One region of the Oceanisphaera sediminis genome, then DNA from elsewhere that is predicted to be linked to it. Evidence: predicted binding sites of a transcription regulator. Region 1 holds the regulator's gene; the other holds the start of a gene.
The links. Region 1 encodes sigma-54, which starts transcription at its own class of promoters, with help from an activator protein. Its sites were predicted from a motif close to TGGCACNGTTTTNGCTT; they were not measured.
Positions count from the first base shown of each region.

Region 2: ABD827_RS15745 (cytochrome ubiquinol oxidase subunit I) is a predicted target of sigma-54. The motif match lies at 2,080-2,096, and genes of this name have one in related genera.

Region 1 is NZ_BAABDS010000038.1:48,068-52,461, forward strand. Features, by position in the region: gene ABD827_RS12675 (HPr family phosphocarrier protein) at 1-183, opposite strand, end outside; gene rapZ (RNase adapter RapZ) at 176-1,036, opposite strand; gene ptsN (PTS IIA-like nitrogen regulatory protein PtsN) at 1,047-1,493, opposite strand; gene hpf (ribosome hibernation promoting factor) at 1,496-1,783, opposite strand; gene ABD827_RS12695 (RNA polymerase factor sigma-54) at 1,808-3,247, opposite strand; gene lptB (LPS export ABC transporter ATP-binding protein) at 3,297-4,022, opposite strand; gene lptA (lipopolysaccharide transport periplasmic protein LptA) at 4,025-4,394, opposite strand, start outside.
Region 2 is NZ_BAABDS010000043.1:67,743-72,136, forward strand. Features, by position in the region: gene ABD827_RS15740 (cytochrome d ubiquinol oxidase subunit II) at 1-495, opposite strand, end outside; gene ABD827_RS15745 (cytochrome ubiquinol oxidase subunit I) at 497-1,903, opposite strand; gene ABD827_RS15750 (sensor histidine kinase) at 2,226-4,094, shown strand; gene ABD827_RS15755 (sigma-54-dependent transcriptional regulator) at 4,088-4,394, shown strand, end outside.

The DNA of each region.
Region 1 (4,394 bases):
GTGCCCTTGGGCGGTTTCCAGCATCAGCAAGCCCATGACGCTGTTGGCCGGGGCCTGTTTTTCCTGGTTGCAAACGGTCACGGTGGCATCGAATTGCTGGGTTAACTGTACCAGCTGAATGGCGGCTCGGGCATGGAGCCCGAGCTTGTTGACGATTTGCAGATCCCGCTCGATTCTAGTCATGTTGCTTTTCCAGGGTCCGGTGGCGCAGTTGTACGCTTTTGCCCATTTGCCGGAATATCTGTGCGAGCTGCTCGACGATATACACGGATCTGTGCTTGCCACCGGTACAACCGATGGCGACGGTCACGTAACTGCGGTTGTTGCGTTCCAGGTGCGGCATCCAGGTGACCAGCAGGTTTTCAATCTGCCACAGGTATTTGGTGACCTCGGGCTGGCTGCTCAGGTAGCTGGCGACCGGCTCGTCCTGGCCGCTGAAAGGGCGCAACTCGGCTATCCAGTGGGGGTTGGGCAGAAAGCGGGCATCGAACACGAAATCCGCATCCTGAGAAATACCGTATTTGTAGCCGAAAGACTCGAATACCCAGTTCAGTTCCCGTTCCTTCTTGCCGAGAATACGGGCGCGGATAATTTCGCTCAGATCGTGAATACTGAGATCGGAAGTGTCGATACGCAGATCGGCGGTGGAAGACAGAGGCGCCAGCAGGTGGGTTTCCTGACGGATGGCTTCGTCCAGGGTCAGGCTGTGACGAGACAAGGGGTGCAGCCGGCGAGTGTCGCCGAAGCGACGGATCAGGGCGGCATTGTCCGCGTCGATAAAAATACTGGACAGGCTGACCCCTTCCATGGCGCCGATGTCGGCCAGACAGGCTTCCAGTTTGTCGGCACTGTCGGGCAGGTTGCGTACATCGATGCTGACCGCCACCTCACCGGGTTCGCGCCGACGCATCTGTACCAGCTCGGGCAGCAGCTCGACGGGCAGGTTGTCGACACAGTAATAACCCAGATCCTCGAGCACACGCAGGGCCACGGTTTTACCCGAGCCCGAACGACCACTGACGATCACCAGCTGCATATTGTTCTCCTCAGGAAGACACCATGATGTGATAGAGCTCGTCATCGCTGCCGGCCTGGCGCAACTGCTTGCAGACCTGTTTGTTGCTGAGCTTTTCGGCAATCAATGACAGCGTCTTGAGATGCTGCTTACATTCTTGTTCCGGTACCAGCAGGGCGAATACCAGGCCTACGGGCTGATTGTCAATGGCATCAAACTCCACCGGCTCGGCAAAGGTGAGTAGCACCGCCGTCGCCTGGTTGTCATTGCTGATACGGCCATGGGGAATGGCAATACCGTTGCCGATGCCGGTGCTGCCCATTTTTTCCCGGGCCAGCAGGCAGTCGAACAGCTGCTGGCTGCTGATATCGAGATGCAGGGCGGCCAGCTCGCTGATGATTTCGAGAGCTCGTTTTTTGCTCGTGCAGGGGACTGCACTGCGGGTGCAGTCCCTGCTCAGTATGTCGGCGACTTCCATGGTTATTTTTGCTTGAGCTTCTCTTTGTGTTTGATGATCTGGCGATCGAGCTTGTCGATCAAGCCATCGATGGCGGCGTACATGTCGTCATGTTGGGCGTTGGCAAAAATTTCACCGCCGCTGAGATGCATTTTGGCTTCGGCCACCTGCTGCAATTTTTCCAGGGTGAGGACGACGTGTACATTGGTGATGTTGTCGAAGTGACGCTCCAGTCGGGCAAACTTGCTGTTCACATAGTCACGCAGGGAATCGGTGACTTCTACATGGTGTCCAGTCAGATTTATTTGCATATCGTCTTCCTTCTAGATCTGCCTTTACATCAGGCGCTTACGCTGATTGGAAGGGGGGATGGCCAGCGACTCCCGGTACTTGGCGATGGTCCGCCTGGCCACCTGTATCCCCTGTTCGGCCAGCAACTGGGCAATTTTACTGTCGCTCAGTGGCTTGGCCGGGTTTTCCGCACCGACCAGTTTCCTGATCAGGGCGCGAATTGCCGTCGACGAACATTCTCCGCCACTGTCGGTACCCACATGGCTGGAGAAAAAATACTTCAGCTCGAACACCCCTCTGGGGGTATGCATGAATTTCTGCGTGGTCACTCGGGAGATGGTGGATTCGTGCATTTCCACCGCTTCGGCCACATCATTCAGCACCATCGGCTTCATGGCCTCGGGCCCGTACTCAAAGAATGCCTGTTGTTGTTCAACAATACAATTGGCAACCTTGAGCAAGGTCTCATTTCGGCTTTCCAGGCTCTTGATAAACCATTTGGCATCCTGCAAATGGTTACGAATAAACTGGCCGTCTTCACTGTTTCTGGGCTGGCGCGCCATGGCGGCGTAGGTCTGATTCAGCCGTACCTTGGGCATGGCGTCATGATTGAGTTCGGCAACCCAGACGTCCTGGCGTTTGGTCACCACCACATCCGGGATCACGTACTCGGAACTGCTCTGAATCACGCTGTTGCCGGGCCTGGGCTCCAGCTGCTGGATCAGGGCCAGCACATCCCTGAGTTCTTCTTCCTTCAGCCTGGTTTTACGTTGCAGGGTGCGATAGTCCCGGTTGCCGAGCAGATCCATGTGTTGCTCAAGCACCAGACGGGCCTCGTTCAGCCAGGGAGTGTCGGCGGGAAAGTGCTCGAGTTGAATGCGCAGGCATTCCTGCACGCTGCGGGCGGCGACGCCGACAGGGTCGAAGTGCTGAATGCGCTTCAACACCGCTTCCACCTCGTCTGCCTCGATTTCCTGGTCGCCACCGGAGACGGCGGCGAGGATATCTTCCAGATCCTGGGTCAGATAACCGGCGTCATCGATGGCGTCGATAATGGCCAGGGCGATGGCCTGATCGGTTTCACTAAAGGGGGTCAGCTGCATCTGCCACAGCAGGTAATCCTGCAGCGTTTCGGTGGTTTCTCCCTGATAGACGGTATCTTCCATTCCTTCGGGCAGGCCGCCGTTACCACTGCTGCCGGAGGAGGCGGTATAGATATCATCCCAATGAGTGTCCATCGGCAGTTCGTCGGACAGCTGGCTTTGCTCCATGGAGGTATCGGCAGCCATTTGCTCGTCGCTGCCACCGTCGGCCACTTCTATGCTGTCCGGCTCTTCCTGCTCCAGCAGGGGATTGTTTTCCAGGGCCAGCTGAATTTCCTGCTGCAGCTCCAGGCTCGACAGCTGCAGCAGGCGAATGGCCTGTTGCAGCTGGGGGGTCATGGTCAGTTGCTGCCCCAGACGTAACTGAAGAGTTGGCTTCATTGTAGAAAAGTCCTTCTATGTCAACCGCATGGGTCTTCAGCGGGCCAGCTCAGAGGCTGAATTGTTCACCAAGATAGACTTTCTTGACCTGCTCGTTCGCGAGTATTTCGGTCGGTGTGCCGGCGGCGATACGATGACCGTGGCTGACAATGTAGGCCCGTTCGCAGACATCGAGGGTCTCACGCACGTTATGGTCGGTAATCAGCACGCCCAGGCCGCGATCACGCAGGTGCAGGATGATTTTCTTGATATCGATCACCGAGATGGGATCGACCCCGGCGAAGGGCTCATCCAGCAGAATGAAACGCGGATCGGCCGCCAGCGCCCGGGCTATTTCCACCCGGCGGCGCTCGCCACCGGACAGGCTCATGCCGGCGCTGTCGCGGATATGAGTGATATTGAACTCTTCCAGCAACTGCTCCATTTTTTCGTCGCGGCCGGCGGCATCCAGATCCTGGCGGGTTTCGAGCACCGCCATCAGGTTGTCGGCCACGCTCAGGCGCCGAAAAATGGACGCTTCCTGGGGCAGGTAACCGATACCGGCCCGGGCTCGCACATGCATGGGCTCATGGCTGATGTCCTGTTCGTCGATGGTGATGCTGCCGGCATCGCGCTGTACCAGGCCCACTATCATGTAGAAGGAGGTGGTCTTGCCGGCGCCGTTGGGACCGAGCAGGCCGACGATCTGACCGGTGTTGACGGTCAGGCTGACATCGGCCACCACCTGGCGGCCCTTGTAACTTTTCTGCAGCCCGCGGGCTTTCAGTGTTGCCATGATCAGTTCTGCGTCTCTTTTTTATTTATGTCCTGCAGTTGTTCGGGCAGAAAAATGGTGGTGACGCGGTCTTTTCCGCCCTGGCTTTCGGCTTCCATCTGCTCCTTGTCGATATGGTAGCGGATTCGGTAGCCGGTCACGATATTGTCGTTTTGCGTGAGCTTCGCTTCCTTCAGCAGGGTGATGGTGCGTGCCTTCATATCGTAGTGGATTTCCCGGGCCTCGGCCTTGACCGGCTGGCCGCTGTCGAGCACCTGATAGTAGGTGGCCGGTGCGCCGTGGGCGGTCATCGATTGCAGGCCCTGGTCGTTGCGGATCACCACCAGTTTGTCGGCCTGCACATCCATGGTGCCTTGTTTGACCACGACCCGA
Region 2 (4,394 bases), on a different contig from region 1:
CGCATAGGCCACCATCAGCGCAAAACCGGTGAACACGCTGAAGGGCGTCAGCCAGTCCAGTGCGCCCTGCTGACCCGCCTCCACACCTTGTACCACGGCGCCGAGAATAGCCCCCTGGCAAAAGGTGGCGACGGTAGAGCCGAGAAAGAAGGACTTGTCCCACCAGGGCTTGGAGCGATGCGACTTGAAACGGTACTCGAACGCCACGCCACGAAAGATAAGCCCGATCAGCATGATGATGATCGGCGTATACATGGTGGCCAGAATGCCCGAGTAAGCGGCGGGAAAGGCCGCAAACAGCACCACACCGCCAAACACCAACCAGGTTTCGTTGCCGTCCCACACGTGAGAGATGGAGCGCATCATATGATCGCGCTCGCCTTCGCTCCTGAACCAGGGGTAGAGGATGCCGAGGCCGAGGTCGAACCCGTCCAGCACCACGTACATCAGTACCGCAAAGCCCAGCAATAAATAATAAAACAGCGCCAGATCCATGTTAATTCTCCACCACGTCACGTTGCAGTTTCTTCACCCAAGCCAGGGCAAAGCCGGGCGCATTGACACCAATCATGTGCTGTTCAAGCCGCGTCATGTCCGGCGGCCCCTTGCGGATCAGCTTGGCCATGAAGTAGAGATAGACACACAGCAGCAGACTGTAGGTCAGCACAAACAGCGTCAGCGAGAACAGCACCCGCTCGGCCGGCAGTGGCGTCACCACTTCCATGGTGCGTACCAGGCCGTGCACCAGCCAGGGCTGACGGCCCACTTCCGCCACATACCAGCCGGCCAGGGTAGAGATAACGCCCGACGGGATCAGCAGCGTCATCAGCAGCAGAAAGGGTTTGCTCTCGAAACGACCACCCCGGCGACGCAACCACAAGCCCCACAGGGCGGCGCCGATCATCAGCACCCCCAGCCCCACCATGACGCGAAAGGAATAGAACACCAGCGGCACATAAGGCCTTTCGTCGGCGGGCACCGATTTCAGCCCCTGCAGCTCGCCATCCGGCTCGTGGGTCAGGATCAGCGAGGCCAGCTTGGGGATCCTGATTTCAAAATGGTTGGTCTCATTTTCCATGTCGGGCACCGCAAACAACAGCAGCGGGGCACCGGCTTCCGTCTCGGGCCAGATACCTTCCATCGCCGCCACCTTGACTGGCTGATGCTCTTTCACGTTGAGGCCGTGAAAATCACCCACCACCGCCTGCAGCGGCGCCAGCACCAGTGCCGCCCACAACGCCATCGACAGCCCCTTGCGGGCAAAGGCGAGATCCCGGTTTTTGCGCAGATACCAGGCACTGACGCCACCGATGACGAAGGTGGCGCTCAGCATGGCCGCCAGCAGCATGTGTGCCAGACGATAGGGCATGGAGGGATTGAAGATCACCTCCATCCAGCTGGCCACCTCGAAGCGACCGTCCACGATTTCATAACCTGCCGGGGTCTGCATCCAGGAATTGGCGGCGATAATCCAGAACGACGAAATCCAGGTACCCAGCGCCACCACGCAGGTAGCAAAGTAGTGCAGTTTTTCCCCGACCCGCTGCCAGCCGAACAGCATGACTCCGAGAAAACCGGCTTCCAGAAAGAAGGCGGTCAGCACCTCGTAGGCCAGCAGGGGCCCCAGTACCGGGCCGACCAGTTCGGAGAAACGAGAAAAGTTGGTGCCGAATTCGTACGACAGCACTATGCCGCTGACCACGCCCATGCCGAAGGTAATGGCGAAGGGCTTGATCCAGAATTTGGCCAGTTGAAAGTAGACCGGATTACGGGTTTTCAGCCACAAGCCTTCCCAGATGGCGATGGCAGTTGCCAGACCGATGGTGATGGCCGGAAAGATAATGTGAAAACTGACGGTAAAAGCGAATTGGATCCGCGACAGTATGGCAGCATCAAGTTCCATCTTGTTCCCTTAACGAGATTGAAAGCGGTTTATTACCGCCGGCAGGGTAGCCAAAAGTAGAACGATAAAAATGGCAGAAAATTCCAGTACCAAAGTAGTCATGTTCATAAAACGTTTCTCCAGGGTGGACTCCATCCGATTGGTTTACCCGAGGGTGAACCTGCTGTCGCTAGATAAAGCACGATACATGCCACAAATAAGAAAACCTGCACCCGCCTTGGCCTGGATCAAAAAAACGATGAATACTTGCCCCGACTGACAACCAGGTTTACAGTCTTTCCCCGTTAAAGTGTCAACGATGTTTACATGACGGGAACCCTGCATGGCGTTGGATCTGGCTTTTGAATTGATGATGTTGCTCACCGGCGGCTGTGCCCTGCTGGTGTCGGCCTGGCTGTTCTGGCGCGCGCGCCGCCAACGCAGCATGAAGGCGCTGGCCGGTTTCGGCGTCATGATGGCGCTGTGGTGCAGCGGTCATGTCGCGGTGTTTTATGGCTGGGAACGGCTGGGCAAGATGCTGATCCTGGCCAACCCGCTGATGCCCACCTTCTTCCTCGACTTCGCCATCGGCTTCGTCAATCAGGGGCTGGGCCGACGACCCTGGCTGGATAATCTGGCCCGCCGGCGTGGCCTCTTCTATGTGGCGGCCTTGCTGGTGCTCGGCATCAGCCTGGCGCTGGGCGGCGGCGACATCATTTCGTTCGGCCCCTTCAGCCATTACTTCGTGTTCAGCGGGGCCGGCTGGTTCAACATCATTTATACCATCGCCATCGGAATACTGGCGCACGCCCTGCTGTTGTGGGGCTGGCGTATCCATCGCGGTAACCGCCGCCGCTCCATCGCCGCCATGTTTGCCGCCGGCGCCTGGGGGCTTTGGCTTGCCACCAGCTTTATCTTCCCCTCGCTCGGCCTCTACTGGTATCCCTGGCCCATGCTGCTGCTGCCCACCTATGTGGTCTTGCTGGTGTATGGCGTGGTGCGCTACCAGATGCTGGAAGTGAACGCCTGGGCCAACCGCGCCCTGCTGTGGATACTGATGACGGCACTGGTGATGGGCCTGATTGCCCTGCTCAGCTCCATGGCCGGTCCGTTCGGCATGCAGGCGCTGGCCAATGTGCCCGAATGGCAGCTGTGGCTCTATTCCATGCTGTTGCTGATGCTGGCGCTGGCACTGTATCAACCGGTCAGCAAACTGGTAGAGCGGCTGATTTATCCCGGCAGCCGGCTTGACGAGCAACTGCTGGATACCTGGCTCAATCGCCTGGCAGAGCCCAGTCACTGGGCCGGGCTGAGCGCGGAGGCCGAGCAGTTGCTGGCCCGTCAGATGGGGCAGCCGGTGCAGGTACGGCTGTTACCGAATGAACAGCGGCCCCCTGTCGTTGAAGGTCCCTGCATTATCTGTCGCCACCAGAATCCGGGCTGGCAATCGCGGCTGCAGGGCTTTGAGGACGTCACGCCCGGACTGCGGCTGGCGGCCGAAGTGTTCGCCTCGCTGCTGACCACCCGCTGCAGCCTGCTGGAGCGATCGCTGCAACTGGCAGAAGCCGAGCGCAAGCGACTGTCGGAACAGCATCTGGTGGAGCTGGGCGGCTTGTCGGCGGCCATGGCGCACGAGCTGCGCAACCCGCTCAATATTATCTCCATGGCCTCCGCCGGGCTGGAAGCCGAACGCAAGGCCATGATCCAGACCCAGCTCAAGCGCGCCGATCGATTGATCTCGGACATGCTCGCCTACTCCGGCAACATCGGCGTGCAGCGTCAGTCGGTGCCGCTGCTGGCCATGCTGAACAGCCTGCGCCCCCAGTTCGACTGGCAGCACACCCGCTTCGAGTGCGTCCTGTCCGACGACGTTCGCCTGAATGCCGATGCCTATCGACTGCAACAGGTGCTGGTCAACCTGATCGACAATGCCCTGGCCTTCGTGCGCAATCAGCCGAATGGCGTGATCCGCATCGAGGCCGGTGACCAGCCCGGCATAGTCCGGGTGCACAACAACGGCCCGGCGGTTCCCGAAGACATGCTTAATCACCTGTTTCGTCCCTTCGTCGGCAAGCGCAGCGGCGGCAGTGGCCTGGGACTGTCTATCGTGCGCCGCATCATGGATGCCCACGGCGGCCGCATTCAACACCGCAGCGATATGGGCTGGCCGGTGACCTTTGAACTCTTTTTCCCCGAGGACAGCTCATGTTGAACCCACCCCGTATTCTGCTGATTGACGACGAGCCCGCCTTTCGCACCCTGAGCGCCCAGTGGTTGACCTCGGAAGGCTATGAGGTCAACACCGGCGCCAGCCTGGACGAACTGAGCGCCAAGTTGCCGCACTTCGACGCAGACTTGATCCTGCTCGATCTGTCGCTGCCGCCGCACTTCGATCCCCAGCAAACCCTGGCGGCACTGCCCCGCTTCATCGATCGACCGGTGATCATCCTCACCGGTCACGGCGAGCGCGAGCTGGCGCTGGAAGCGCTGCGTCAGGGCGCCTGGGATTTTC